One region of the Pseudoalteromonas sp. NZS100 genome, then DNA from elsewhere that is predicted to be linked to it. Evidence: predicted binding sites of a transcription regulator. Region 1 holds the regulator's gene; the other holds the start of a gene.
What was found. The regulator sigma-54, encoded in region 1, starts transcription at its own class of promoters, with help from an activator protein. The targets are predictions, from matches to a motif close to GTTGGCACGNNNNTNGNNT.
Positions count from the first base shown of each region.

Region 2: a site for sigma-54 is predicted at 2,656-2,674, ahead of I6E69_RS10170 (EF-hand domain-containing protein). Genes of this name have one in related genera too.

Region 1 covers NZ_JADYWM010000001.1:167,671-183,425, reverse strand. Annotated here, with positions in the region: gene I6E69_RS00900 (DUF2333 family protein) at 1-516, shown strand, start outside; gene I6E69_RS00895 (TIGR04219 family outer membrane beta-barrel protein) at 520-1,290, shown strand; gene I6E69_RS00890 (TIGR03899 family protein) at 1,324-2,211, opposite strand; gene I6E69_RS00885 (SRPBCC family protein) at 2,180-2,761, opposite strand; gene I6E69_RS00880 (EAL domain-containing protein) at 2,873-5,062, shown strand; gene I6E69_RS00875 (YgiQ family radical SAM protein) at 5,194-7,371, shown strand; gene I6E69_RS00870 (protein disulfide oxidoreductase) at 7,540-7,947, opposite strand; gene mgtE (magnesium transporter) at 8,150-9,508, opposite strand; gene I6E69_RS00860 (HPr family phosphocarrier protein) at 9,640-9,912, opposite strand; gene rapZ (RNase adapter RapZ) at 9,955-10,800, opposite strand; gene ptsN (PTS IIA-like nitrogen regulatory protein PtsN) at 10,819-11,271, opposite strand; gene hpf (ribosome hibernation promoting factor) at 11,276-11,563, opposite strand; gene I6E69_RS00840 (RNA polymerase factor sigma-54) at 11,590-13,089, opposite strand; gene lptB (LPS export ABC transporter ATP-binding protein) at 13,159-13,884, opposite strand; gene lptA (lipopolysaccharide transport periplasmic protein LptA) at 13,881-14,426, opposite strand; gene lptC (LPS export ABC transporter periplasmic protein LptC) at 14,416-14,970, opposite strand; gene kdsC (3-deoxy-manno-octulosonate-8-phosphatase KdsC) at 14,967-15,518, opposite strand; gene I6E69_RS00815 (KpsF/GutQ family sugar-phosphate isomerase) at 15,519-15,755, opposite strand, start outside.
Region 2 covers NZ_JADYWM010000008.1:27,978-43,732, forward strand. Annotated here, with positions in the region: gene I6E69_RS10150 (amidohydrolase) at 1-1,333, opposite strand, end outside; gene I6E69_RS10155 (calcium-binding protein) at 1,466-1,702, opposite strand; gene I6E69_RS10160 (EF-hand domain-containing protein) at 1,712-1,948, opposite strand; gene I6E69_RS10165 (hypothetical protein) at 2,135-2,362, opposite strand; gene I6E69_RS10170 (EF-hand domain-containing protein) at 2,387-2,620, opposite strand; gene I6E69_RS10175 (sensor histidine kinase KdpD) at 2,951-4,408, shown strand; gene I6E69_RS10180 (hypothetical protein) at 4,410-4,955, shown strand; gene I6E69_RS10185 (sigma 54-interacting transcriptional regulator) at 4,958-6,307, shown strand; gene I6E69_RS10190 (DUF1543 domain-containing protein) at 6,316-6,816, shown strand; gene I6E69_RS10195 (hypothetical protein) at 6,847-7,074, opposite strand; gene I6E69_RS10200 (multifunctional CCA addition/repair protein) at 7,207-8,457, shown strand; gene I6E69_RS10205 (hypothetical protein) at 8,463-8,627, opposite strand; gene pdsS (proteobacterial dedicated sortase system histidine kinase) at 8,895-11,033, opposite strand; gene pdsR (proteobacterial dedicated sortase system response regulator) at 11,033-11,722, opposite strand; gene pdsO (sortase-associated OmpA-like protein PdsO) at 11,927-12,658, shown strand; gene I6E69_RS10225 (marine proteobacterial sortase target protein) at 12,695-14,713, shown strand; gene I6E69_RS10230 (class GN sortase) at 14,710-15,315, shown strand; gene I6E69_RS10235 (DMT family transporter) at 15,210-15,755, opposite strand, start outside.

The DNA.
Region 1 (15,755 bases):
CGTGGACAAATTGCTAATGAGCATGAGCGCGATAGCCAATTTTACGCACGAGCAGATAACTTACGTAGTTGGCTCAAAGAAGCTGAGAAACGTTTAGGTAGCTTAAGCCAACGTTTAAGTGCCAGTGTAGGCCAAGAAAAAGTGAACACCGATTTAGCGGGTAATTCATCTAATAAACAAGCAACTCTTGCGCCACTGCAGCAGCAAGTAAGAACACCGTGGTTAGAAATTGACGATGTGTTTTACGAGTCGCGCGGTGCAACTTGGGCATTACTGCATTTTTTACAAGCGATAGAGTATGACTTTAATGACGTGCTTGAAAAGAAAAATGCACGTGTAAGCTTACAACAAATCATACGTGAACTTGAGGCGACTCAAGAAACAGTATGGAGCCCACTTATTTTAAACGGCAATGGTTTTGGCTATGTGGCAAACCATTCTTTAGTTATGGCAAATTATATTTCTAGAGCCAATGCGGCTTTAATCGAACTCAGCGAACTACTAGCTCAAGGATAAAAAATGAAAAAGTATTGTTTAGCAGCAGCCCTTTCAATGGCATGTTTAGCACCAGCAGCGCAAGCTGACACTCTACTAGGTTTATACGTAGGTGTTGATGGGTGGAAGTCAGATAACGATGGTCAATTTTCTTATAAAAATAATGCATCTCAAGATTTTAATTTTGAAGATGAGACTTTTGTAAGTTACTACGCGGCACTTGAGCACCCTGTACCATTAGTTCCAAATATTAAATTAAAGTATACCGAGCTTGAGTTAAATGGTTCTGCGCTACTTACAGATACATTTAGCTTTAATGGCTCTGATTATGTTGTAGGCTCTACAGTAAATACTGTAAGTGATTTAACACACATCGATTACATTTTTTATTATGAGATTTTTGATAACGATTTAATCTCAATTGACTTAGGTTTAAATGCTAAGCAGTTTGATGGTGATATTGTTGTAAATGGTACTACTCAAAATGGTGGTACTAACTTTACCGAAACAAAAGACTTCTCTGGTTTTGTTCCTCTTGCATACGGTCGTGCCGAAGCAGGCTTACCATTTACTGGTTTAAGTGTATTTTTTGAAGGTAGCTTTTTGGCTATTGACGATAGCAAAGTACAAGATTACCAAGTAGGCGTAGCGTGGGAACTTATTGATAACCTAGCAGTAGATGTTGCTGTTAAAGCAGGTTACCGCTCTATGGTATTAGAACTTGATGATGTAGATGATATTACTACTGATATTGATGCATCTGGCCCATTTGCGGGTATTCAGGTTCACTTTTAATTAGTATTTTCTAATTAAACAAAGCGTGGCATATTATTTTATTGCGTGCCACGCTAAATCAAACTCTCCCTCCAGCGCATTATTAATTAACTGCTTATAAATTTTATTTACAGGAAAATTAATGAGTTTAGATAACTCATCACCTGTTTGCGTGAATTTATAATAGCTTAATACCAAGTCACTGCTTTTTGCTTTTAACGTTACTTTTTGCGATAAAAATGAAAGGGTAAGTTCTTGTCCCGCTTTAAGCACTGCAGATTCAATTTCTTTTCTATACAGTAAATTAAGATCCATAAGTGTTAAAATATCAGGAAAACTAATACCTGTTTTTCCTAAATTTAGAGACACTTTATTGCCTTTTCGTAGCAAATCAAACAATGACGGTTTTTTGTAAAAGCCGAGTAAAATAAAGTGGCTGTCGTCTTTTTCGTTATAGCCTGAGAGCGACACACATTTTTGCAAAGAGTCAGCTTCTCGCTGTGTCATATGCTTTAACGTTTGCAGGCTTTTAATTGAAAACGTACCAGGGTTGAGTGTTTCTCCCGTTAAAATTTTGGCCCATAAAGTTTGCATTGACGCATTTGAAGTATCTTCGCACAGTGCGATAAAATGCTCTACCCAGTCAGCATCGGGTTGTTTAGTACTTGCTACATCGGGGCAAAACCCCATAGCCATTGCTAAAATTGACTCTATATTTTGTTGTTGTTTTATTAGTAGTAAATCTTGGCGCTTTTGGGCACGAGCTAAAACAGAGTTTTCACTGTTGATATGATAAAGCGGCTTAACTTGGCCTTTAATATCGTAATTTTGTTCGGGGGTAGGCAATATTCCGTTACTGCCTATTTTTGTTATAGGGTAACCAAGTAAGGATTCGATAATGTTAGCAAGGTTAATTCTCGCTTGTGCTGTCTTGACTGGCATGGCTGTGCATTGTCCTTTGTGAATGACTAAGCTGAGCAACAGTTTTAAGGTTATTTAACCCCATTGAAACTGTATTACGGAGCACATATTCGCTCAAAATTGCGGTGTAACCCGATATTAAAGGGACGGTTGTTTGTCCGTTAACCTTACATATTAAAGTGACGATACCGTTTTGCTCACTAAAATTAAAAGTCCCCCTAATAATATGCTCAGCATTTAAAAGTATATTAAAGCTGACCTTATTTTGACTCACCGAAGTTATGATCATTTCACCATATCCCCATCTTCCCTTCCAAGACTGATGAGCACCCAGGCCAGAGCTCGGTTCGCCTAAGGTAAAACGTATACTGGGGTCTACTTTTTCCCATGGAGACCATTTTTGCCATTGATTAAAGTCAGTAATAAGCGGTTTTACTGCGTCAATATTTGCATTGATTTCTATTGTTTTATTTACATTATAACTTTGGGGAAGTATCAGCCCTACCAGTGCTAATACTAATAACAATAACAGTACGCCTTTGATTAATAGTTTTAATGGTTTAATAAGCACACCTTTTATTAATTTTGTGAGTTGAAATACAACAACTTTTTATTAATCGACTATAGTATGAATTAGATTATAAACCAAAAATAATTTATAAATTGCTACCTAGGAGAGCGAATGTCGTCAGATCAAAACGATTTTTTATTTTTTGAACAAGACTATGGAGATGATGCAGTAATTGAGCCGACTAAGTTTTGGGATATTTTAATTGTTGATGACGAACCTGAGATCCACTCTGTAACAAAGTTGGCTTTGTCTGGGGTTGAGTTTTTAGGGGCAGGCTTGCGATTTCATGATGCCTATTCGGGAGCTGAAGCAATAGAGATTTTAGCTAAAAATAACAATATTTCAGTTATTTTTTTAGATGTTGTTATGGAAACTGACGATGCTGGCTTGCAGGTTGTAAAAAGGGTGCGTGACGAATTAAATAATCAACATGTAAGAATTATTTTAAGAACAGGGCAAGCTGGTAATACACCAGAGGAAAAAGTAATACGTGAGTACGACATAAATGATTATAAAACTAAAACAGAACTCACTCGCTCTAAATTAGTAACATCGCTCATAACCGCTATTCGCTCTTACGAGCAGGTATGCCAGCTTGAATATCAAAGTAATGCAATGAACACGATTGTTTCTGCATCAAAGTCTATTTTAGGGCTTACTGATATTAAGCAACTATGCAAAGAAATCATCAAGCACATGAGTATTATTTTAAAGTGTTCACCTCGAGGGCTTGTGTGCAGCAAATTAGATGGCGATGACTTTATTCAAGTCTTAGGTGGTTGTGGGCATTACGAAAACTACTTTGGTGAAAAATTAATTAATGTTGATAGCAAAGTATTTAAACAAGTCGAGTCGTGTTTTGATTTATCAAAGCATCAACATACAGACTCAAGTGCAACATTTGTATTAAAAAGTAAGCATAGAAAAGCGGCTTTATATATAGAATGTGACCATGTTCCTTTGCAAGCACAATTGCAGTTTGCTGAAATCTTCTTAACAAATGTGACTGTGGCTCTCGATAATATAAGGCTGTTTGTAAAGTTAAGAGATGCAGCTTATAAAGATGTGCTTACAGGTATTTCAAATCGTACCAATTTTATTGAACGGGTAGAGCGTTATCAAAAGCCGCACGTGAATGATTATGTATTTGTACTACTTGATATAGTTAATTTTGCAGATATTAATAACGGCTTAGGGCAAGAGGTCGGCAATAAAGTATTAATTGGCATTGTGCAAAGGTTAAAAGAAAACTACCCAACAGCTAAATTACTATCTCGTATTGGTGCTGATGTTTTTGGTTTTATTATTCGTCAAGATGAACTCGACTTAAAAAAATTGAATGAGCAATTAGGTGTACCATTTTGCGCAGAAGAGCATACATTGCCTATCGATTTTAGATTGGGTTTATGCCAACAGCAAGACTTTCAAAGTAGCGGGATTGATACACTTAAAGTTGCTTATATTGCACTTAATCAAGCTAAAAAAACAAAACACAAAGAGGGAATTTATTACAGTGTAGACATGCAAGATAAAATGGCTTGGCGCATAGGAATTATTAGACAATTACGTCATGATTTTGCTCGAAACAAGTTAGAGGTATGGTATCAACCTCAACTTTCATTAGGAGACTTGTCTTTAATTGGGTGTGAGGCATTACTTAGGTGGCCTACCGGTAATGGATCATATATATCGCCAGCGGTATTTGTTCCACTTGCAGAAGATGCGGGCTTGATTGTTGATATAGGGCAGTGGGTTTTAGAGCAAGCTTGCCAACAACAAAAGCGGCTAGAAAATATGGGCACCGAAATTTGTATTGCGGTTAATGTGTCTGTTCCGCAGTTTAAAGTAAAAGGTTATGCTCAAAACGTTAAAAATACATTATTAAAATATGGTGTTAAGCCAAAAAACATAGAATTAGAAGTTACTGAAAGCGTAGTAATGGATGAACTCGAAACCGTTATTAATACACTTAGAGAGCTTCAAGAGCTAGGGATGGAGGTTGCTATTGATGACTTTGGGACTGGCTTTTCATCGCTTAGTTATATACAAAGTTTACCCTTGGATAGGTTGAAAATAGATCGTGCATTTATTAAAGATCTGCCAAATGATGACACTGGCGCTATTGCTGCTTTAGTTATTTCTCTTGGTGCTAAGTTGGGTTTAAAAACGATTGCTGAAGGCGTTGAAACACAAGAACAAGCCCAGTTCTTAAAAAACTTAGGCTGTGATGAGGTACAAGGTTTTATGTATGCTAAACCCATGCCTGAGCATGAATTGATAGAATTTATAAATAAACGCTAAAAAAGATTAACTTATTATTTAAGCTAATGAACGATTTAGAATTTAAAGCGCGATATGCTTTGACTACTTTGTATATATAAAGAATTTAGTAGGGTATAATTCGCGCCTTTTGTTATTCTACGGCCACAATTATGAGCACACTCAAAGCTAAGCGCGCCTTATTTTCATACCCTAAATACTGGGCTGAATGTTATGGCACCGCGCCATTTTTACCAACTACACGTGAAGAAATGGATGCACTTGGCTGGGATAGTTGCGACATAATAATAATTAGTGGCGACGCGTACGTTGATCATCCTAGTTTTGGGATGGCGGTAATTGGCCGTGTACTTGAAGCGCAAGGCTTTAGAGTGGGGATTATTGCCCAACCGGCATGGGACTCTAAAGATGCATTTATGGAACTCGGCAGACCGAATTTATTTTTTGGTGTAACAGCCGGCAACATGGATTCGATGATCAACCGCTATACAGCGGAAAAACGCATGCGCCACGATGATGCTTACACGCCTAATAACGTTGGCGGTAAGCGCCCAGATCGCGCCGTGATGATTTACTCGCAAAAATGCCGTGAAGCATACAAAGGTATCCCAATTGTTATTGGCGGTATTGAAGCCAGCCTTCGCCGTATTGCTCATTACGACTATTGGCAGGAAAAAGTACGTCGTAGTATTTTGTTTGATGCAAAAGCCGATATTTTAATTTACGGTAACGCAGAGCGCCCGCTAGTTGAAGTTGCACACCGTATTGCGGCGGGTGAAACGATGGATACGATTCAGGATATTCGCGGCACGGCTGTTATTCGAAAAGAGCCTCTACCTGGTTGGCGTGGCAGTGATTCTACCGCTATTGATAAAATTGGTAAAATCGACCCTATCCCAAACCCATATGGCGCGGATGATGTTGGCTGTAGTAAATCTGAATTTAAACAAGCAGGTATTGATTTAAAAGCAGAAGCGGCAAAACCAATCATGGTTCAGCCTGCACGTCCTAAGCCGTGGGAAAAAACCTATGTTAAGTTACCTGCTTATGAGCAAGTAAGTGTTAACAAACCTTTATACGCCCATGCCTCGCGAATTTTACATCAAGAAACAAATCCTGGTTGTGCAAGGGCGCTTTACCAACGACATGGCGATCGCTCTATTTGGGTAAACCCGCCAGCTTATCCATTAGAAACACATGAAATGGATGCTGTATTTGGTTTGCCATATCAGCGTATTCCTCACCCAAGTTATGGTGATGCTAAAATCCCTGCTTACGATATGATTAAAACGTCAGTTAATATTATGCGTGGCTGTTTTGGTGGTTGTTCGTTTTGCTCAATTACAGAGCATGAGGGGCGCATTATTCAAAGTCGTTCGCAAGAATCTATTATTGAAGAAATTGAACAAATTAGAGATAAAGTCCCCGGCTTTACTGGTGTTATTTCTGATTTAGGTGGCCCAACGGCGAATATGTATAAGCTGCGCTGTACTAGTAAAAAGGCCGAGAGTACCTGTAGACGCTTATCATGTGTGTATCCAGATATTTGTAAACACATGGATACAGATCATACGCCAACAATAGATTTATATAAAAAAGCACGTGAAGTTAAGGGTATTAAAAAGGTATTGATTGCTTCAGGTGTACGTTACGATTTAGCTGTACGCGACCCGCGTTACGTTAAAGAATTAGTAACGCATCATGTAGGCGGTTACTTAAAAATAGCGCCAGAGCATACAGAGGATGGTCCATTATCAAAAATGATGAAACCAGGTATGGGAGCGTACGATCAATTTAAAGAACTATTTGATAAGTACTCTAAAGAAGCCGGTAAAAAGCAGTATTTAATACCTTACTTTATATCTGCTCACCCAGGTACAAAAGATGAAGATATGGTAAACATGGCTTTATGGCTTAAATCAAACGACTTTAAGCTTGATCAAGTACAAAATTTTTACCCATCACCTATGGCTAATGCGACAACTATTTACCATACAGAGATGAACTCTTTACGTAATATAAAAAACAACTCAGAAGTTGTTCCAGTACCTAAAGGCGCACGCCAACGTAGATTACATAAAGCTATTTTACGCTACCACGATGCAGCTGGTTGGCCAATGATACGTGAAGCTCTACGTAAAATGGGTAAAGCTAATTTAATTGGTAAAGGGCCTAACTGTTTAGTGCCAGAAGAAGGGCGCGATGAAAAATCAGGTAAAGGTGGTAAAAAAGGTGGGCGTCCGGCACTAACGCGACATACTGGTTTTAGCCAATTTAAAAAGGCAAACACTAAGCCAAAAGTGGGCGGTAATCGTCAAAGCACACGTTAGTAATTTTATTTGCTAATAGATAAGGCTAATTGCGGTACGCGTTTTTTAGCTTTTTTATACGTAAATTAAGTAAGCTTTGCTCTTTATTATCTATATTATTGTAGGTGATAAAGAGTGAGATTTTAGAGCCCCTCTCTTTAGATATCCTGTGCTAAGTTTAGCTTTTTTTTAAAGCATTGATGATAACCACAAACGCAATTTAAGTGACCATAACGGCTGAATGCCGGTGAGTCCTTGCGTCATTTTATTATCTTTTAAGATTATATAAGATGGCGTGACTTGTCCCTGCCAATCGGAAAATATCTCCCCGTGTTGATCGTTAACAGTACTGAAGCTGTAGCCTTGCTCATTTAAATAATCATGCAGCTCTTGATCATAGCCTGATTTTATCGCGATGCTCACAACAGGGTATTTATTCTCGTTTGCGAGTTCGTTTATGGCAGGGAAGGTAATAGTACAAATAGGACACCAAGTTCCCCAAAAATACACAAGCGTGGGTTTATCTTGGCTCATTGCTGCTAAATTAATGTTTTGCCCTTTATAGTCGATTAATTGTAATTGAGGATTTGCTGGCATGACAGGTTGCCGCCACCAATTGACGGCGGTATAAATGACAAAAAATATAGAGCCATATACCAATAGACTTTTTAATATGGATACGCTTTTTTGTTTTAGCGTTTTTTTAGGTATGTCATTTTTATGTTTGGTATGCGTTGCCATAGCTACTGATTTACCCTAAGTATTTTTGCTGTAGTTTTTTACATTTAAAGCGTTTAATTTATATCAGCAACCATGTAGCAGTACCTAAAAAGGCGAATATACCAACAATATCAGTCACCGTGGTTAGCACCACACTCCCTGCAAGAGCAGGGTCTATATTCATTCTTTTAAGAATTATTGGAATACTTGCACCAGCAACACCTGCCACCACTAAGTTCATAAACATAGCGAAAGCGAGTACGCCACCAAGCATAAAGTCCCATTGCCATAGCGCAATAACACCCGCAATTAATAGTGACCACAAAATACCGTTTAGCGCGCCAATGGCCAGTTCTTTCATCATCAAGAAACGTTGGTTTGTTTGGTTTATATGACCTACTGCAATACCACGGATAACAAGCGTTAATGATTGGCTACCAGCAACACCACCCATAGAAGGGACAATACCGTTAAGCACAGCCAAAATAGGGAGCACATCTAAAGTGCCTTCAAAAAAGCTAGCTACAAAAGCAGCTGCAAGTGCGGTTAGTAAATTAACTCCTAGCCAAACTGAGCGTTTTTTAGAGCTTTTTAGTACAGGCGCGAATGTATCCTCTTCATCATCAAGACCGGCTAGGCTTAATAAGCTATGCTCGGCATCTTCTCGTATTACATCAACGATGTCATCGATAGTAACACGACCGAGGAGTTGGTCGTTATCGTCCACCACAGGGGCCGATATCCAATTATGACGCTCAAATAATTGCGCTACTTCACTTTCATCCATAGAGATTGGGATAGACTCACAATCTTCATCCATTAAATCGCGGACAATTTTTTCTGGTGGATTAGTTAATAATGTACTTAGCGATAAAGCGCCTATAAAGCAGTTATGTTTATCAACAACGTATAAATCATCTGTACCCTCTGGTAGTTCACCACGCAGTCTAATATAACGAAGTACAACATCGAGTGTTACATCAGGACGAATGGTCACCGTATCGGTGTTCATTAGCGCACCAGCTGAACGCTCTTGATATGACAGTGCTTGCGTGGCACGTTCACGGTCTTGAATGTCCATCGCGCTAACAACGTCTTTATAGACGGTATCTGGCAGGCTACGTAATACTTCACCTAAGTCATCGTGGCCCATATCTTCAGTTGCGGCGGCAATGTGCTTAGGTTCCATTTGGGCAATAATGCCTAAACGAACATCTTCAGATAATTCTTCAAGAACATCACCCTGCACATCAGGATCGACCAATTGCCAAAGCAGTCGGCGAATTTTATGCGGTGATGATTCTAATAATAATGCGGTATCACAAGGAGCCGTTTTTGCGAGCATGCGCCTAACTTGAACAAATTGACCACTATTGAGTGACTTCGTCACCTGTTTTAGTTGCTGTAGTGGGTAATCTTGTTCAAAAGCTTCAGGCATTGGCGTCCTTTATAAATTGTTATATTACTTTATGGGGGGAGGTGAGTTAACTGGCGTTACTAACCTATTTATTTTATATATCTGTCTTAATTGAAGCATTAGTAATGCGAATATTGTTTTTATAAAACAGGTTATTCTTGTTCATTAAAGCGTTGTGCTATTAATTCTCCAACAGCGTGTAAAGCTTGCTCAGAATCAGGGCCTTTACAAACAACTTTAACTTCTTTTCCTTGGCTACTTTCAAGTAACATTAGTGCAAGTACGCTATCGCCTGCTGCTTCTTTGTCATCTTGGAATAATGTGATTGTAGCATCAAATTGTACTGCTAATTGCGCAAGCACGGTGGCTGCTCTGGCGTGTAAGCCTAATTTGTTTTTTATTAAAAAGGTATCTTCACAATGCATAACTTACTCTACCTAAGCTGAACAGGTGATTATTCAGCTATATTATTTTTCTTGCTCGCGATGGCGAATTTTTACATTGGGATGTGTCATTGCGAAACTTTCACCGATAGTTTGCGCTAAATATACAGAGCGATGTTGCCCGCCTGTACACCCAATAGCAATGGTTAAATAACTGCGGTTATTTCTTTCTAAATGCGGTAACCACGTTTGTACAAATGTTTGAATTTGCCATGTGAATTTTTGCACTATGCTGTGATTAGCTAAATAGTCTTTAACCGGTTGATCTAACCCATTTAAAGGCTTCAACTCTGGTTCCCAGTGTGGATTTGGTAAAAAGCGTGCATCAAATACGTAGTCTGCTTCTTTTGGTATACCGTGTTTAAAACCAAATGATTCAAATGTGACAATCAGTTGCTTATCTTTTTTACCTAAAATCTTTTCACGAATAGATTCAGCGAGTTGATGAACACTTAAATCAGTCGTATCTATCATAAAGTCGGCGCGAGTGGTTAATACATCAAGTAATTCTTTTTCTTTTTTGATGGCTAAATCAAGCGGCAACGAGTCTATTGATAGTGGGTGTAATCTGCGTGTTTCTGAAAAGCGTTTGATCAATGTCTGATCGTCGCTATCTAAATAAAACAACGTAGGGTTTGCAAAGCCAGGCAAGTATTCAAGAATATCGTTAAATTCATCTTGTTCTTTAGGGATGTTGCGCACATCAATGCTAACAGCAATTTTATCGTAGCTATCAGACACACTGCGAACTAATGAAGGTAGTAGGTTTACTGGAATATTATCAACGCAATAATAACCTAAATCTTCTACAACGCGCAAAGCAACCGACTTTCCAGAACCAGAACGGCCGCTTATGATAATTAACTCCATTTAACACCCTTTATAAAACTATGATTGATCGACAATAACTTGGTAAAGCTCAGTATCAGATTTTGCACTGCGTAACTGTTTACAAAAATCTTTGTTGTTTAGTTTATCAGCAATGGTTGCTAGAGTCTTTAAGTGCTGCTGGTTATCGCCATCTGGTACGATGAGTGCGACAAAAATATCAACAGGGCGATTATCGATTGCATCAAAGTTTATTGGAGTTTCGCTAACGAGCACTAAAGCCAAAGGCTCTTCTGCACCGCTCATTCTTCCATGAGGAATAGCAATGCCACGTCCTATACCTGTACTACCTAATTTCTCTCTGCTCATTAAAGCATTAAGAATATCTTGTTGCGGTAAATACGGAAGTTTGTCGTGAGCAAGTTCGCTAATGAACTCTAAAATTCTTTTTTTGCTATTAAAAAGGACCGCAGCTTTGCTGCAGTCCTGGCATATAAGTGAACTTAATTTCATCATATTAGTGTCGAGCAAGCTTCTCTTTGTGTTTGATTACTTGGCGATCGAGCTTGTCGATCAACGAGTCAATAGCGGCATACATATCTTGATGTTCTGTAGAGGCAAATAGCTCAGCACCGCTTACGTGTATTGTGGCTTCTGCTTTTTGATTTAATTTTTCTACATCGAGAATGACATGAACATTATTTATATGATCAGAGTGTCTTTCAAGCTTCGCAAATTTAGTATTAATATAGTCTCTTAGTGAATCGGTTAATTCTACGTGACGACCAGTTAAGTTTAGTTGCATAAGCATTACCCTCTTAGTTTAGCGTCTTAAATCAGACTTTTACGCTGATTTGACGGTGGAATAGCAAGAGATTCGCGGTATTTTGCGATTGTACGTCTTGCTACTTTAATTCCTTGCTCAGCCAATATATCCGCTATTTTGCTATCACTCAATGGTTTTGCTGAGTTTTCTGCTGCGATTAATTTTCGGATAAGCGCACGTATTGCTGTAGATGAACATTCACCACCGTTTTCAGTACTTACATGGCTTGAGAAAAAGTATTTAAGCTCAAATATACCACGGGGTGTATGCATGTACTTTTGAGTAGTTACGCGTGAAATTGTCGATTCGTGCATTTCTACCATTTCAGCGACATCATTTAAAACCATTGGTTTCATGGCTTCAGGGCCATGTTCAAAAAAGCCTTGTTGTTGCTTAACAATACAATTAGTAACTTTTAATAGCGTGTCGTTTCTACTTTCTAAGCTTTTAATAAACCATTTAGCTTCTTGTAAATGTGAGCGAATAAACTGGCTGTCACCACTTGATTTTACAGTGCGAGACATTGCCGCGTATTGGCTATTAACACGAATTTTAGGCATGCTATCTGGGTTTAATTCAACAACCCAGCGGCCTTTAATTTTTTTAACTGACACATCAGGAATAACATACTCAGATTCTTCCCTTACAATAGTATCTGCAGGTTTTGGGTTGAGAGTATGTATTAGTGTCATTACTTCTTTAAGCTCTTCTTCTTTGAGCTTAGTTTTTTTCATTAATGTACGATAGTCGCGAGCTGCTAATAGATCAATATGCTCGGTTAAAATCATTTTCGTTTCATTAATGTAAGGTGTTTCTTTATCAAATTGATTAAGCTGAATACACAAACACTCTTGTAAACTACGTGCAGCAATACCAACAGGATCAAACAGTTGGATGCGTTTTAATACCGCTTCAATTTCATCAAGTTCAACTTCGTTATCATCTTCGTTTTCTTGATTAAAGCTTTCTAAAATTTCTTCGCAACTGAGAGTTAAAATACCTGAATCATCGACGGCCTCTACAATCGCAATAGCGATGGCTTCATCGGTAGGGCTAAATGGTGTTAGTTGTAATTGCCACATTAAATACTCATGGAGCGTTTCAGTAGAGGCGCCTTGGTATATTGATTCGTCTTCAGGCATTGGACCTGATGAGGCTGCAGGAGCGGCACTCATGTACTCATCCCAACTAACATCCATAGCCATGTCGTCACTTAGCGTGTCTTTTGCAAGTGCTTCACCAGTATCTTGTTCGTATTCGCTCGGAGCATCGTCAGCAGATGCGCTAACAGTTATGTCATCGGTATCAGCTTTTTGCTCGTTTTTACCAGCAGCGTCTTCAGAATAGTCTGCCTCTTCAACCTCTAATAGTGGATTACTGTCGAGAGCTTCTTGTATTTCTTGCTGGAGATCCAATGTACTGAGTTGCAACAAACGAATAGCTTGTTGCAACTGTGGAGTCATTGTAAGTTGCTGGCCCATGCGCAGCTGTAGTGATTGCCTCATGTATCTCTAACAATCCTTTTATGTTGTTATAATTAATACTAGCAGATGCTTAAAGACATGGCGTAAATGTTACAGCCTAAATTGCTCGCCTAAGTAAACATCGCGTACTGTTTTATCATTTAATACGTGTTCTGGAGTACCTGATGCAATCAGCTCCCCATGAGAAACAATGTAGGCTTTTTCACAAACATCAAGGGTCTCTCTTACGTTATGGTCGGTAATTAATACACCAATCCCACGATTTTTAAGATGTTCTATTATTTTCTTTATATCTAATACCGAAATAGGGTCAACACCGGCAAACGGTTCATCCAGTAGTATAAATTTAGGATCTGCTGCCAGCGCTCGTGCTATTTCTACACGACGACGTTCTCCACCCGACAATGCCATACCTTGGCTATCACGAATGTGTTGTATGCTAAATTCATCTAATAAGTTATTGAGCGTGTCTTCTCTGGCTTGTTTATTTAGTTCTTTGCGCGTTTCTAAAATGGCCATTAAGTTTTGATAAACAGTCAGCTTTCTAAAAATCGATGACTCTTGTGGTAAGTAGCCTATGCCTAATCTAGCACGACTATGCATAGGTAAAAGAGTAATATCGTTATCATCAATAGATATTTTACCTTTGTCGCTAGGAACAAGCCCTACAATCATATAAAAAGTCGTTGTTTTACCAGCACCGTTAGGGCCAAGTAAGCCAACTATACTGCCAGCTTGTACTTCAAGGCCGACGTTTTTTACAACTTCACGACCTTTATAGCTTTTTGCCAATAGTTCTGCTTTTAATGTGCTCATGGTTGACCTTTATCGCCTTTTTTACTTTTTTTAGTTTCGATCGGTACTAAAATTGTGTGAACGCGGTCAGTTGAGTTTTCATCTTTTTCGGCACTGATTAGCTGCTGCTCTATATCGTAGGTAATGCTTTTAGCATTTATTTTTTGTCCCGCTTGCGATACTTGTGCATTACCAACAAGCGTTAAAAAACGCTTAGATACATCATAACGCACTTCGTCAGCACTGGCGCTCATAGTCGTGCCATCTGATTGCTTTTCTTCAAAGTGCGCAGGGCTACCTGTAGCAATTAATAATTGTTTATTATCACCAAGTTCATCGCGTTTGTGCACTTCGAGGCGATCGGCTGTAATGCGGCGATTACCGTGAATAATCTCAACGTTTTTCTCAAAAATACCCACATTAGCTTTTAATTGACCTTCTTGCTTGTCGGCACTTATTGAAATTTGATTGGCAGCAGGTTGCGTGTTTTGTTCTGCAGCACTACTATTAAACGCTAGTATAAGTGTAGGAATTATAAGTGATTTTAATATTTTATTGGTCATAATATATGGTTCGCGTATGGTTAATTAGTTTTATCACTTCGGTTTTTAAGTCAGCTTCTAGGCCTTTACCGGTGATTTTTAAATTCGGTCCAGTGATAATGACGGGTTGCTCCGAACGCATTGTTAATAGCTTTATATCTACCTGAATATTATCAGCATTGATTTTGTCTATCATGGCGTTATCGGTTAAATTTTTGGCAACCACATTACCTTCTAAAATTAATTGTTTATCTTCGTATAATGTTGCTTCGTCTGCATTTATTTGCCACGTTTGTTGTTCGTTATATAAAGTAAAAATGGGTTTTTCGAAAAACGTGAAACCTAATTGCTGGTATAGCTCCATTTTAGCCGCAGTGACTTTGTGGCTAATTTTACCTTGCTCATCATAGGCTGTCTGTTTGAGCTCAATAGCTATGTAATCAGGCTTAGCAATAACTTCAGGCTCAGCCTGAGGCACAATATTTGTTTGTGTAAAATAAGGGTACCAAAGCCAAACCATACAGCTAATGAATAAAACGCTTAATATTATGCGCGCTGCATTCATGAACTAGTGCCTTGTGTAGTCAATGCTTTACCATTTTCAAGCATGAGCAAATCGGTGAGTTCTCTCACAGCACCAAAACCACCAGGCATTTGCGTTACATAGTGTGACAAACGCTTAATAAGTGGGTGGGCATCATTTACTGCAACGGCAAAGCCTACTGACTCCATAACAGGCATGTCAGGACCGTCATCACCAATATAAGCAATTTGTTCATCGCTAAGGTTGAGTTTATCTTTTAATTCTTGATAGGCAATGAGCTTATTTTCTTGGCCTTGATAAATATGCTGTACGGTTAAGCTGCTCATACGTTGTTGTACTATCTGTGAATGACGACCAGTAATAACAGCTACTTCAAAGCCACTGTTTATAAGTGCTTTAATGCCAAAACCATCTTTTGTATTAAATGCTTTTAGCTCTTCACCTTGATTGCCAAGGTAAATACGGCCATCAGAAAATACACCATCAATATCGCATATAAGTAGTTTTACTTTTTTAGCGCGTGCTTTTGCATCATCGCTCAGCGGTTGATAGAGTTCTTCAAATTGCATTTATAACACTCCTGCTTTTAATAGGTCTTGCATATTTAATGCGCCAATAGGTTGGTTTTTCTCATTGACGACGATTAGGCCATTTATACGTTTACGTTCCATAATATTGAGCGCTTCAGCGGCTAAAATATCTTGCGTAGCTGTAGTGCATGACTTAGTCATAACAACATCTATTTGTGTTGTATGAATATCAATTCTTTGTTCTAAAATGCGACGTAAATCACCATCGGTAAATAA
Region 2 (15,755 bases), on a different contig from region 1:
CAACAACCGAACCTTGCTGTAAAAATGTTTGCCACGCGTAGGCGCCGCTTAGTTGTTTTTCAGTTAAACGCTGCTCTGCCATATGCATATCTGAAGTGGCATGCACCGGCTGCATTGAAGGGATTATTTTTAACGCTTTAAAGCGAGGGATATCATCAGGGGTTACAATTTGGGCGTGCTCTATTCGGTTGCGCAGTAATATACCGCCCGTTTTTTTAAACACATTTTGATAGGCATCAAGTACTACTTTATTTGCTTTGTCGCCAATGGCGTGAGTATTTGCGCTAAAGCCGCTTTTAAAGCTTTGTGTAAAGAGTGCTTCGAGTTTCTCTTGTGTTTCAAGCATTAAACCATGGTGACCCGGTCTGTCTGCATATTCTTCAATAAGTGCTGCACCACGAGAGCCCAATGCGCCATCGGCGTAAACTTTAACACTGCGAATTTCCATAAAGTCATTTTTGTCGTGGTATCGGCCTGCCTTTAACATTGTGTCTAAATCAGGGCTTGCACCACTTAACATTGCCACAATACGTAGCGGTAAATTACCAAGGTCGCCGCGCTCTTTGTAAACCTCCCATGTGGTTTTATCAATACCTGCATCGTGAGTAGAGGTAATGCCTAAACTTAATAAATGTTTACCTGCTGCATCTAGTGAGTCACTTATATCTTGTTTAGAAGGGGCTGGCATATGCTGGGTAATTAGCGATTCTGCTTTGTCTACAAAAATACCCGTAGGATTACCAAATTCGTCTTTAATTATCTCACCGCCTTCAGGCGCTTTTGTTTGGGCGTTAATCCCAGCAAGTTCGAGCGCTTTTGAATTAACCCAAATGGCGTGACTATCAACCCGCGAAAGAACCACAGGTCGATCGCTCACTACTTTGTCTAAATCTTTAGCTGTAGGAAAGCGTGTATCAGCCCAAAGCTCTTGGTTCCAACCTCGCCCAATAATCCAACCTTGTTTGTTATCGGCAAATACTTTTAGTTTATTCGTTACTTCATCAACCGATTTTGCACCGCGTACATCAAGTTGCGATAAATTATCGCCAAGGCCAATAACGTGCCCATGAGCATCAATTAAGCCTGGTAATAAGGTATTACCGTGCGCGTCAATTAGCTTGGCATCTGGGTAGCTATCTTTAAGTGTATCGCTACCTAGTTTTACTACCTTGCCATTTTTAATAACGAGGGTAGTAAACTGCTGTACTTCACCTTGATATAAAGGGGTATAACCATTGGCGTTATAAATTACTTTTGTTTGTGCAAGAGTATAACTAGAACTAGCGCAAAGGCTGGCTAGTATGAGTGGTTTGATTATTTTTTTGAGCGGCATAAGGCATTATTTTTTATTGTTAGTGCGTTAACACTAGCAAACCCAACTTTATAATACCAATATGTGAGACAAATTATGATGAAGAAAAAAGCAGTAAAGCTAGAACATAAAATATCTAGCTTTTGAAAGGGTTTATTTACTAGCGTATAAACTGTATTCACTTAGCGTTAGCTTGCCGTCTTTGTCTTGATCGTAGCTTGAAAACCGAGACCACAAAGCGGGGTCTACAGCGGTTTCTGAACGTGTTAAAAAACCATCCTGGTTTCTATCAAGTTTTTCAAATTGCTCTGCAACATTGTTGCTTGCAGCAAAGCCTAATGTGCTAAAAATACTAAACGCAAAAAGCGCTATATAGCTTGTTTTTTTCATGAAAAATACTCAGTAGAGGTTATTGGTAAGGTAATTTTTAAATTCGATTAACGAAATTTGGTTATCTTGGTTTTTGTCCCATTTTACAAATGTGTTTAATAGTTGTGGTTGGGGATCAAGTTCGTCATGCGTTAAATAGCCACTTTTGTCGCTATCGAGGTGATCAAAGCGTTGCTTTACATCAAGTGCAGCGGCATCAAAGCTTAATAGTATTAAGATGCTTATAATAAGGGGAAGTATCTTCATGGTGTTCCTTCCAAAAGATGTATTTAAAGTTTATGGATAAAAAAAAGGGAAAAGGAAAAAGCACTTGCCGTAATTTAACTCCCAACATTAAATCCTTTTACACACTCCCTCAGGGATTATGGCAAATGCTTTTAATTCCAGTTTACCTATAACAAGCTTAAGTAAAGCTTAATCAGTAATTACTCATTAAGGTTTAAAGCTTTCAAATTCTTTTTTTGAGACTTTTTCATCACCATCTTCATCTAAGTCAGCAAACTGTCTCATTACTTCCTTGTCTTCCTTTGCTTCTGCAATTGATATTTGTCCGTCCATGTCTTTATCTAAGTGGGCAAAGCGCACATTTGTTGGCGATGCAATTACGGTGGCACTAATTGCTAAAAACATTAATGAAAAAGCGGCTATAAGTTGTTTCATAATCACGTTCCTTATTAAATGAGTTTATTGAATAAATTTTTTGAATTCATCTAGCGACAATTGCCCATCTTGATTAGTATCAATTTGAGAAAAATTCTCGTGTAACACAGCATCTTCACCTGCTTCGGCTTCACTTAATGTGCCGTTACTGTCTTTATCAAGTTCGTTAAAAGTCGCGTGAACGTCCATTGCGTGTGCATTAGCGCCTAAAAAGCCTAAAGCCAGTAATGATGAAATTACTAAAATGCGTTTGTTCATAATTATTTCCTTATTGATTGAAGTTATTACTCCTATTACAAAAATGGTGCCAATAATAATTGTTGTTATTTTTCAGTTGGTTATTGTTTTTGCTTTAAGCCAGTGAGAAGTTTTTACTGAGTTTATTGTAATTTTTGTGCGCCTTTTGCAACACTATTTAGTGAGGTTGAAAGGGAGTTTATTAAAATCAACGAGTTACGCTGTCTCTATTTGGCGACACATTGTTTTATAGTGCTGGCTGTTAATCGTATTAAATATAATTGCTGGTTCAGCTAGTGTATAAGGTAAGCACTTAATAATAGAACGCTTAACTTAAAAGGACTAAACGAAATGCCAGCAACCATAGCTAAAAAATACCAAGCAATGCTTAACTGGCGGCCTAATTTAATTGGGCAATTTGCAATGAGTATGCTGCTTTCGCTACTGCCGCTTTCTATAGTGGTGATCGTATTTTTAAATGCGCTTAATAAGCAATTAGCAGTGACTCAAAGTATTGTGAGTAACAACTACCAAGTTACCAAATCGTTTAACACTTTAAAGCAAGAGCTTAACAGTCTTGAACGCGCTACTAGGCAAAACTGGGTATTAAAAAGTGAATCGCTTGATAAGCTCATTGTCGATAAATGGCAATCATCCCTACAAAGCATTGATGAACTCAAATTTGTAAACACGAATAAAGAGTATATCAACCAATGGCAACGCTTATATACCACCTTACAAACCGCGCATGTAAAACTCGTTGAGCAAAAACAACAACAAGCTGAGCTATTTGTGCCAGTGAGCGATTTAATTGCTGAGCTTACTTTATGGTTACGTGATAAAAACGAAGCGCAAATTACCAATAACCAAAATGAGCTTACAAGCCTGCAAGCGTCATTTATAAACTGGCTGGTGGCACTTATTCCACTGACTTTAATTGTTGGGGGAGGTTTTTTATGGCGCATAAGTGGGCGGCTAAAAGGGTTAACTACGGTTATTGATAAGCTTGGGCAGGGGCATTGGCAGCAAAAAATATCTGTGAAAGGTTCAGCTGAGCTTGTTGAGCTAGGAGAAAAACTCCAATGGGTACAAGAGCAGCTTCATATGCTTGAGCAGCAAAAAGATACTTTTTTACGCCATGTAACTCATGAGCTAAAAACGCCGCTTGCTTCAATGGTCGAAGGCACTGACTTATTAACTGATGAAATAGTAGGCCCAATTACCGCTGAGCAAAAAGCGGTGCTTGAGCTCATTAGCCAATCTATGGTGCGCCTTCGTACAATGATTGACAGTTTGCTGAGTTATAATGCGATTCGCACCAGTAAAGACAGCTTAAGCGAAGTTGAATTTAGTCTTCTTATTAATAAAATTAATAGCCATTTTGAGCATCGCTTAACTGCGCGTCAGCAAGCTCTGCAGTGGCAAAATACTTTACCTAACAAACCGCTTGCTTTACCTAGTGAGCTTATTGAGATGATTTTAATTCAGCTTATTTCAAATGGCTTAAAATTTTCAGAGGATAAGCAAAGCGTTACTATTAATTTAGCGCTTGAGCAAAACCAGCTTTGTATCGTTGTACTTGATAAAGGGTGCGGTATTAAAGAGCAAGAAAAAACTCAAATTTTCAGCGCATTTTATCAAGGTAAACACAGTAAAAATGTTACGCTGCAAGGCAGTGGACTGGGTTTAACTATTGTAAAAGAGTCTGTTGAACAGCTAAGAGGTACACTTAGTGTTGAGCATAACGAGCCACATGGTTGCCGGTTTTCAATTAAAATTCCCATAACAAAAAATCTAGGAGTTAATTAACATGCGCTTGCGTTTAATCGCTATTTTATGTGTGCTCAGTAGCAGCATGGTTATATCAGGTTGTGAAATTAATAATGGGCAAGAAGAGCGTGTGTCAATTACACCTGCACCTGTGGTCGATACAAAAAAAACGAACGACAAAAACAGTAACCCTAGTCCAAAGCCTAGACCAAAAATTGAGCCAAGCTATCCTCCTGCAGAGCAGGTTATTGCATGGCATGCTAATCAGTGTGGTGGATTCAAATTGGTACCTAGCAAAGATGTTTTTACAGGCGAAAACGAGCTTAAACGCTTTTTTAAGTTCATGTGCTTAAACATAAATGATGATCCAAATACGGTAATGACTAAGTTGTTAAAGCTCGATCTTGCTTACTTTTGGCCTGATGACATAAAGCAATATTTATGGCTTCAAAAGCAGCAAGTAACTATGCAAATAAATGCTAAAAAAGAGCAGCAAGCACTTAATAATAAAATGCAAGAAACCCTCTCATCGTTAGCAACGATTGAGCAGCAACTTTTACTACGAGAAGAAACGAAGGAGCAGTAACGATGGCCGCAACTAAAGTACAAGGTGCAAAAGTATTACTCGTAGACGACGACGCTAGCTTATTAAAACTGCTCGCTATTCGTATCGAATCAAAAGGATACGAAGTGACAACCTGCGAAAGCGGCTTAACCGCACTACAAATACTTAAAAGCCAAGTGTTTGACGCCGTAATAACCGACTTACGCATGGATGAAATGGATGGTATGGCACTGCATCGTCAGCTGCAAAGCCGCTACCCAGCATTACCTGTCATTATGATGACAGCGCACGGCTCAATTCCTGATGCAGTAGAGGCAACTAAGCAGGGCATTTTTGCATTTATAACTAAACCAGTGGATAAAGATGAGCTATTTGACAGCCTTGCTAAAGCGATAGAAATTCATGGTGTTAACGCCGATGAAGCTGCACCTAAAAGTAATATAGTTTCGCGCAGTGGTGCAATGCTGCACTTGTTAGAGCAAGTAAAACTACTTGGGCCAACGCAAGTTAATGTACTTATTTCGGGGGCTAGTGGTACTGGTAAAGAGTTACTCGCACAGGCGATTCATCAGCATAGTCATGTAAGCGGTGGCCCTTTTGTTGCAATTAACTGCGGCGCTGTACCAGGGGAGCTTTTAGAGTCTGAATTATTTGGTCATAAAAAAGGCTCGTTTACGGGTGCAATTAAAGATCACCAAGGTTTGTTTCAACAAGCACAGGGTGGCACGTTATTTTTAGACGAAATAGGCGATATGCCGCTTAACTTACAGGTTAAGCTACTGCGCGTATTACAAGAAAAAACAATTCGCCCAGTAGGCTTTCAAGAAGAGATAGCAATTGATGTACGTATTGTATCGGCAACACACAAAAATCTTCCTGAAGCTATTTTAAACCAGCAATTTAGAGAAGATTTATACTATCGCTTAAACGTAGTTAATTTAAAATTACCGCCACTGTGTGAGCGCCGCGAAGATATAAGCTTATTAGCACAGCACTTTAGTGCAAGCATTGCTAAGCGCATGAACCAGACTGAAAAACACTTTGCAAGCGATGCTATGCATGCGCTTGTACGTTACGACTGGCCAGGTAATATCCGCCAATTACAAAACGTAGTAGAGCAGGTTGTAGCATTAACACCGAGCGATGTTATTTCAGAGCATTTAGTGTTAGCTGCGCTAAATAGTAACGAAACAAACGTAGAACCATTATCACTAAACGACGCTAAAAAAGAGTTTGAGCGCGACTATGTAATTAACACTTTAAAAATGGCAGGTGGTAACGTAGCTGAAGGCGCTAAGCTTGCCAAGCGCAATCGCTCAGATTTTTATAAGTTGATTAAAAAGCATAATATTGATGTTGATAATTTAGGTTAAGGAAAAGCATGCAGTTATTTATGGTGTATTTAGGTGGCCGGATTCAAGGTTGCCATATTGAAATGCACGATATTCGCTTTGTAGTAGGGGAGAATATAGAGCAAACCTACTCAAAGTTAAAAAGCCAATGGGTAGGCGACAGAAGTAGTGTTCACATGGATAGCTACATGGCAATTAATCATATTGATGGCTTTAAAGTAGAAGTTGTTGATAGCTATGTGGAGCAAAATAAACAACTTTATTTTGTAAATTTAGGCGCTTACAGAAGTGATTCCATGGCTGAGCAACATGACTTTGCACTGTATGTTGCAAGTAGTAGCCATGAAGCTAAAGAGCGCGCTAAAAACGATTTGCTCGCAGGGCTTAGTCATATTCATAAAGATGATTTACATGATGTGGACGATTGCTTTGCCATTGATTTACTCGACAGCCAGCTAAACATTAAGCTCACGCCCAGCGGTATATCGCAGCCGATAAAGCCAGACTGGTTTGGCTATCACATACTTTAAATTATAATAAGTAGCTAAAACAGAGTAGGATTAAGAGTCCTGCTCGTTTTGTTCATCCTTTTCGCTTTTAGCCGCCATTTTAAACGCCACAATAACCAACCCAAACATAGCAAACGGCAGTGCTGCCAACATGTATTCAACCACATTACTGTCTTGAAAATTTGCTTGTAGTAAAAAGTGACCCGCCACACACATCAAAATAACCACTAATAAAATGGGTAGTAACATGAGTTCTTTTTTTGATGAATGGTTTTTCATTAATTATGAGGCTATAGCTAAAAATAATGCGCCATTGTAATGAGCTTACTTAAGCTTGGCAAATACCGCAGAATTTTTTAATTAATGATATGATTAGCGTCAAACAATTGGGCAAGTGTTATTGGGAATAAAGTGAAAAGTAACTTAAAACAAGTTTACCTCGTTGGCGGTGCAGTGCGCGACAAACTGCTAAATATAAAATCAAAAGATAACGACTATGTAGTGATTGGGGAAACACCAAAAACGATGGAATCGCTTGGTTTTGTGCCAATAGGTAGTGACTTTCCGGTTTACTTACACCCAAAAACAAAAGAAGAATACGCACTAGGACGCACAGAGCGTAAAAGTGGCAAAGGCTATACTGGCTTTGTGGTTGATGCCAGCCCAACCGTTACGCTAGAAGAAGATTTAGCAAGGCGCGATTTAACCATAAATTCAATGGCGCTTGATGAACACGGTAATATTATTGACCCGTTTAATGGCCAAACTGACTTACAAAATAAAACACTGCGCCACACCACTGAGGCATTTGTAGAAGACCCTGTTCGAGTACTGCGTATTGCCCGTTTTTTAGCGCGTTATGGCAGCGATTGGCGTATTCACCCAAGTACGTATGAATTGATGCGCGAGCTTAAAAATAAAGGTGAGCTCAATCATTTAGTACCTGAGCGCGTGTGGCTTGAAACCGAAAAAGCACTGGGTGAAAAGCATCCTGAGCTTTATTTTGAAGCATTGCAAGGCTTGGGTATTTTTCCAGAACTTGAGCGCATGGTTAATGTACCGCAACCGGCAAACCATCATCCTGAAGGGGATGTATTTGTTCATACTATGTTGGTACTTAGGCGTGCAGCCGATTTAAATTTTAACTTGGAAGCACGTTTTGCTGCACTTACCCATGATTTTGGAAAAGCGCTTAGTTTTAAAAAATATGGAAACCTACGGGGGCATGAACGCGAAGGCGTTGCAGTTATTGAGGCGTTTTGTGAGCGCTTAAAAGTGCCTAACCGTTTTCGCGATGTTGGTGTACTCACCAGTGATAATCACACCCTTTGCCATACAGTTGATCAGTTAAGGCCGCAAACCATTCACAAGCTAATAGTGACTAACTTAAATGCGTTGGTACACCCAGAACGTTTTATAGCGTTTACCCAAGCATGCCAATGCGATGCACAAGGGCGTGGTGAAACACTGGTAGATAAGCCATACCCGCAAGCAGCTAAGCTGCGAGCAATTCATACTGAACTGCAAAAAATGGATAAGAAACAAGTAGTGCAAGATGCACTTAAAAATGGCAAAAAAGGCCCTGAAATAGGCGAAGAAGTAAAACTTGCAGAAATAAACTGCATTAAAGCATTTTTAGAACATGAGAAGTCCCAAGCGTAATAAAATTAGACTAAGTAGTGCGATACGCCTTGGTTTTTAGTCGTGTCGTGCTTTCTTAGCTCTTTGTAATTGGTGTTTTTTGGTTTTACCTCTTCAGACTTGGGCTTTTTAGAGGGCCTGTATAAGTCAAAAATAAAGTCTAGTTCTTCACGCTCTAGTGATGGTTTCATGAGTATTCCTTCAATTTAATACTTTAATATGATGTAGGGTATGGTCATTTGACTGAATAAAAAGTGAATAGTTACATTTGAAGTTGTACTAAATTGTAACCGGCGGGTTTTAAGGGATGAGAGGGGTTTATTTGTTAATTTATATGGGGTTAAGATAAATTTAAGTAACTCTTTTTAACTAAAAATATACAGCTGAATTTAATTTATTACGTACTTACTATTTGCATATAATGCAGTGGCTATAAATATAACGGTACAAATAAAGCCCTAACCATTAGCTAACGGCAGTGTTACGGTAAATACTACACCATCACCTTGTTCGTTGTTTTGCGCGGTTACACTGCCTTTATGGTAGTCGCACACCAGCCTTACAATATAAAGCCCTAACCCCAAATGTGGCTGTTGCTGCATTTGCAGGCTACGTACCGACACCATTGAATCAAAAATATGCTCAGTTAATCCTTCGGGTAACGCAGGGCCTGTGTTTCTCACTGTTAATGTTGCTTTATTTTCAGTGTGCCTAAGGCTTACATTAATAGCCGTATTGGCTTTGCTGAACTCCAGCGCGTTATTAATAAGTTTATCAAGCAGCTGAGCTATAAACTCCGGTGCACCTTGCATAGGTAATTTGCTTTGGCATACATCAAGCGTAAATAACTGGTTTGGGTAAGTAAGCTGATAGCCTTGCATACAGCCATTTATTACTTTTTGTAAATCAAAAGGCTCAGACTCGTTGCTTTGAATACTTTGCTCAAGGCGGGTGGCTTCGCTCATGGTGGTTATTATTTTACCTAAGCGTTCAACGCCTTCACTGGCGCGGTCGAGGTATTTTTGACTCAGCTCGTTTTGTGGCAAGCTTTGTAAGTTTTCAAGGGATGAGCGCACTACAGCAACTGGCGTGCGCAGCTCGTGGGATAACCGCGACGACATATTCTCTAAGTAATCGGTATAGCCGCCAAGTCGGCTTACAATATTTGAAAAACTACGAGACAGATCGCCAATTTCATCGTTAGCGTCGCTGTAATTAATACTGCCGGTAACACGCCCTTGTGCATCAATCGCTTGTTCAGCTGTATCGCGCAGTCGCCTAATTCGGTTTGATATACGTGAGGCAAAAAAGAACAAGGTGACAGTACCAATTAGCATTACAGCTAAAATAACGTTAAAGAGTTTTTCGAGCGATTTGTTACGCAGCGTACGTACGCCGTTTGTGGTTTCCTCTGCTATTACCGCGCCAATTACTTGGTCTTGAATCCAAATAGGGTAAGCGGCCGATAAAATAACGGCTTTACTGTCGGGTGTTAATCGCCAAGACGATGCTGGTTGTCCTTTTAATGCTTTCGCTAAATGTGTGCCCTGCATAGAGGCTACATCGTGCAGGGTATCTAAAAACTCATTTTCGGGGCGCGTTAATATTTTATAGTAAATAGGGTGTAAGTAATTTTGCTCAAAGCGCTGCCACCAAGTTTCAGGTGCTTTATTAGCAAGCCCATCAGCCCATACGCCATCTGCATTTTGAATAGTACCCGATTGCGCAAGTACGCGATGATGGTTATCGACCACCCAAATGCGGCTACCACTGTGGCCCATGCCTTTTAAAATACGGCTAATTTCTGGAGAAGGGACTAATACTGAGCCTAAATCGTTTGGGTTACTTAAGTTTGAGGTCGACATTATTTTAGGCTCTAACAATGCCTTTTTACTATCTACGTCAACAATAGCAAAGCCAAGTTTGTTGCCTAGCATGCTAATAGGAAAGCGCAGCTCTACGTTATAACCTGATTCGGTACTTTCAAAATAGCCCTGAATTTTTGTAAAAGGGGCTTTGGTATTTGCATCAAATGCATTAACCCAGCCATCTTGGCGTGGCGCAATTATATAGGTATTAAATTGGCCGTCAGGTGTTTTTAAGCCAATTTGTAAATAATCGTTATTGGTAATACTTAAGCTATTTTTAGCGCGATAAATAAGGGTATTGTCGGTGACTTTAAATACGGCGTATAAGTAGTTATCAAATTTTCCCACCATATGATAAAACGATAAGTCACGGGCTTGATGTTTGTTATCTGTTTTTTGTAAGTAGCGCTTGTCGTAATGCCAAAATAGCGGTTGGTAGCTGTCCCAATCGTTAAGTTTACCGTCGAGCTGAATAGGATTTTTAAGATTATAAGCGTATAAATCGCGGCCTTTTACTACTTGGTCTAAAAAGTTGGTTTGTTCGTCAAATAATGCAGGGCGTTCATGTAATGCAGTGGCAAGTGCGCGAGTAGTGCCTACGAGGGTTTTTTCTTGGCCTTGGCGTAAAAACTTTTCCATTTCCCATACGTACTCGTAGCCAAGCCACGGCAGCAAAAACAAAAAACATGAAAGTAATATAAATTTACTGCGCAGACCAAATCGTAGCATTAGTGTTGTTCCCACCGATAGCCCATACCGTACACGGTATCTATACAATCAAAGGTGCTATCGAGTGCTATAAACTTTTTACGAATACGTTTTACGTGTGAAGTAATAGTGCTGTCGTCTACATAAATTTTTGCATCGCTCATTAAATCGTTACGGCTTTTAACATGGCCTGGTCGCTGGGCGAGTGAATGCAGCATCCAAAATTCGGTTACGGTTAAATCAACTAATTGTTGCTGCCAAAATACCTGCATACGTTGCGTGTCGAGCGTTAAGTGCCCGCGTGCTATGAGTGCGTTTGCATCAGCGGGTTGTTCAAGTGCTTCCATTCGGCGAAACAGCGCACCAATACGTGCAGCTAAGTGAGCCAAGCTTATGTCTTTTGTTAGGTAGTCGTCGGCGCCCATGCGCAGGCCGCATACAGTATCTATTTCGCTATCGCGGGCGGTTAAAAAAATAATAGGCAGTGTTTTAGAAAGCGAACGCAATGTTTGGCACAGTAAAAAACCACCATCTATTTCATGGCCTAGGCCAATATCAACAATGGCTAAATCGGGCAGGGCATTTTTAAATTCAGCTTCAGCGCTGGCGCGATTTTCAAAGCCACTTACTTGGTAGCCCTGTGCGCTCAGCATTTCTGTGTAGTTTTCGCGGATTGCGGGTTCATCTTCAACGATGGCTATTTTTTTCATTTTAATCATTATCCTATCGGCTCTGCTGTGCACTATATCGAAGTTTTTAAGCTAAGTAAGGTTAAAAAGGCAATTGCCATTTTTTTGCCACAATTGCTCAGCAGTTTGCCATTTTTGATCCCCTTTGCTGCCACTTGAGCTTGTTTTAATACACCCATCAAAACAAAACATCACAAATTAAAAAGTAAGTTTAAGGATCAAATCATGAAGAAGACATTAATTGCGTTAACACTCGTTGCTAGTTTTTGTACTCCAGCAATTGCCTCAACATCTAACACGCCATCAAAAGAAGCCCATAAAGAAACGGCTATTGGGCTAGGTGCAGGCGCTATTATTGGCGGCGTAGTGGGCGGACCAATAGGTGCGTTTATTGGGGCATTTGCCGGTGGTTTAATAGGTGATTCAAAAGTAGCAGATAACAAAATTGCAGAGCAAGAGCGTGCCATTACGGTTATGAAAGAAAAAACTAGCGATTACCAACACGTGCTTAACCACAATAATATGTTAGAGCAACAGCTAGAAGTGCTTGCCAATCAAAATGAGCAGTTAACTCAAGTTCAAATTAATAACTTATTGGCGATGACGGTGCAATTTAAAACAGGTTCAAGTGTTATTGCCCCGCATTTTGCACTGCAGTTAGACCAACTAGTTACCTTGTTAAACAACCAACCACAACTCGCACTTGATTTAAGTGGCTTTGCCGATCAACGCGGCGATGAACAAGCCAACCTTTTACTTTCTAAAGCGCGTGTAAATGCCGTGCAAAGCTATTTAATAAAACACGGCGTGAGCCACAAACGCTTAAGTACGCAGGCATTTGGCGAGCAGCAAACATTGGCTAACAGCAACACGGTGGAAGATAACTTTTTTGATAGACGCGTAACGCTTACCACTCGCTCAATGAACCCTGTAAATGGCCAAACGGCGAGTAACTAAAACTATTTAAAACAAAGCGTTCGATGGAGTGATTTTATGTTGAGTAAACCAACCAAAATGCTTACTAAAGTAAGCATTTTTATATTCATAGCGATTGTGCTGTTAGCGAGCTTTAAAAGCCAAGCGCAATCACCCAAGTTAGAACTTTTTGATAGCAATGGTGCGCCAGCAGGCCCCGCAATAATATTAAAAAGCGACGCCAATATGACCTTAACCGGCCTAATTAATCATGTTGTAGTTACGCAAACCTATCAAAACGAAAACCCGTTTGCAGTCAACGCGCGCTACGTTTTTCCATTGCCTGATGAAAGCGCCGTACATGCCATGACTATGCGTATAGGTGAGCGAGTCATTAAAGGCCAAATTGATAAAAAAGTGGAAGCCGAAAAAAAATACGAGGAGGCTAAAAAAGCAGGTAAGCAAGCGGCCCTTGTACGCCAGCAACGCGCCAATATGTTTATTACGAATGTGGCAAATATTGGTCCTGGTGAGCAAGTGATTATTGAGCTTGAGTATCAAGAAATAATTGATTACAGCAGCGGTACATTCGCTATTAGGTTTCCTACTACCATTACACCGCGTTATCACGCGATTAGTGGTGAGGTTGAGGTTAGTACTCAAAATCAAGCGCATGTTAATCCGCTCCCAACGGGATGGTTAAGCCCTGTTTACAGCATTCAAAACATCACTCAAAATGATAACGTACCAAGCAGCCAATTTACCTTAAACATAGATATAGACGTAGGCTTAGAGCTGGTGGATATCAGTTCTAAATTTCACAATGTTGATGTGCAAAACACTGCGTTTGGACAATATAAAATAGCGTTAAATGAGACAAATGCAGTTAATCGCGACTTTGTACTGGAGTTTAAACCGCTGCAAAAAGAGCAAGCTCAAGCCGCATTTTTTACTCAGCAGTTTGAAAATGGTGACCGATACGGGCTTGCTATGCTAATGCCACCAGGGGATCACTTTACACAAACTCAGCGCTTACCTCGCGAAATGGTATTTGTAGTTGATACGTCAGGCTCTATGCATGGGCAATCTATGGAGCAAGCTAAAAAAGCGTTGTTTTATGCACTTTCATTACTTGATAGCGACGACAGCTTTAACATTATTGGTTTTGACAACATAGTGACTCCAATGAGCGATAAACCACTTATAGCCAGTGACTTTAATTTACGCCGTGCAGAGCGATTTATTTATAGCCTAGAGGCCGACGGCGGCACAGAAATACAAGGTGCGCTTAATGCCGTACTTGATGGCAGCCAGTTTGATGGTTTTGTACGCCAAGTTGTATTTTTAACTGATGGTAGCGTAAGTAATGAAGATGCATTATTTAAAAATATTCAAAGTAAATTAGGCGATAGCCGCTTATTTACAGTGGGTATTGGCAGCGCACCGAATAGCTTTTTTATGCGCCGAGCGGCAGATATAGGCAAAGGCTCATTTACGTTTATAGGCAGCACAAGTGAGGTGCAACCTAAAATGCAGCAGTTGTTTGATAAGCTTGCACATCCGGCTATTACTAACTTGGCGCTAAGCGATGAAAGCGGTAACAGCTTAGATTTTTGGCCATCACCACTACCTGATTTATATTTTGGCGAGCCTATCATGGTCGCTATAAAACTTAATAATGCTAAAAATTTGGTACTTGCTGGGCAAACAGCACAAGGTCCTTTAAGTATTAAATTAAGCACCCAAAATAACTCAAACGCTCAAGGCATTGCAAAACTATGGGCGCGCCAAAAAATCAAGTCATTACTTTTATACAACGAGCAAAGTACAGTTAAAGAGGAAGTACAGGAGCTTGCGCTTACTCATCAATTACTTAGCCCGTTTACTGCTTTTATAGCGATTGAACAAACTCAAATAAAAGAAGTGGCAGAGCAAACAGCGCAAGCTACTAATGCAGTACCACAAGGTATGGCAATGCGTTTACCGCAAACCGATGGGCAAAGCAGGTTACATATATTACTAGGCTGTATTTTATTATTGGGATTTAGCGCCCTTAAAATAAATAGAGGGCTTAAATTAAGCAGGGCACGTAAATGAAAAAGTGGCTAAGCGTGGGCTTACTAATAGCTGGGCTTGGATTATTTGGTCACGGCGCTTATATGCAGGCAAAAGCGTGGCTTGCTCAAATATTAATTGAGCAAGCATGGCAAGAGGCACTTAAATCACCCGACACTAAAGTAAAACCGTGGTATTACGCCGACAGCTACGTGACTGCAAAGCTTGATTGGCCAAGCCATAATAAAACATTAAGTGTATTGGCTGGAGCGAGTGGTCGTAATTTAGCGTTTGCGCCTAGCCAATTTTTACCTGCAGGGGAGCTGGGCGGAAAAGAATTTGGGAACGAAAAAGGCGCGCTAATAGCAGGGCATAACGACACCCACTTTGCATTTTTACAAAACGCCAAAGTGGGAGAGGCGTTTACTTTGCAGCTGCAAAGTGGGGTGATTCAAAATTATAAGGTAACGGGGATTGAGGTTATTCATCAATCCCAAAACTCATTTTTACAAACACCTGGGCTGTATTTGCTTACCTGTTACCCTTTTGATTCGCTTGCCTCGGGTACTGATTTAAGATTGCTTGTATCTGCGCAAATGTCTTCGCCTGATTCACTAAGCGGTATATCAACCACGAGTTCTTGATGGCGCTGGCTTACCATTACGCCAATAAATACTACAAATATGCTCAGCCATTGCCAAACGTTGAGCACTTCGCCCAAAATAATAGCTGACAAAATAAGTGTAAAAATAGGAATTAAATTAGAGTACGCAGCGGCGGTTAATACCGATACTTTGCTAATTGCATAGTTGTACATGCCGTAGCCGCCAAGGGTTACACACGAACCTAAATACAAGATGCTCATGAGCGCAGTTAAGTCGTGTTGGTTTTCGCTTGGTAGGTCGATAAAAAATAAAAACGGCGCAAAAAACAAGCTGCCGCTAATACCTTGCAAAGCAATTAAAGTCAGGGGCGAGTAGCGATTAGCTAAATGTTTAATACTTACGGTATAAAATGCAGCGCACACCATCGCCATAAGCTCTAAAAAGTTACCTAGTAACGGATTAGGTGCTTGGTCGGTACT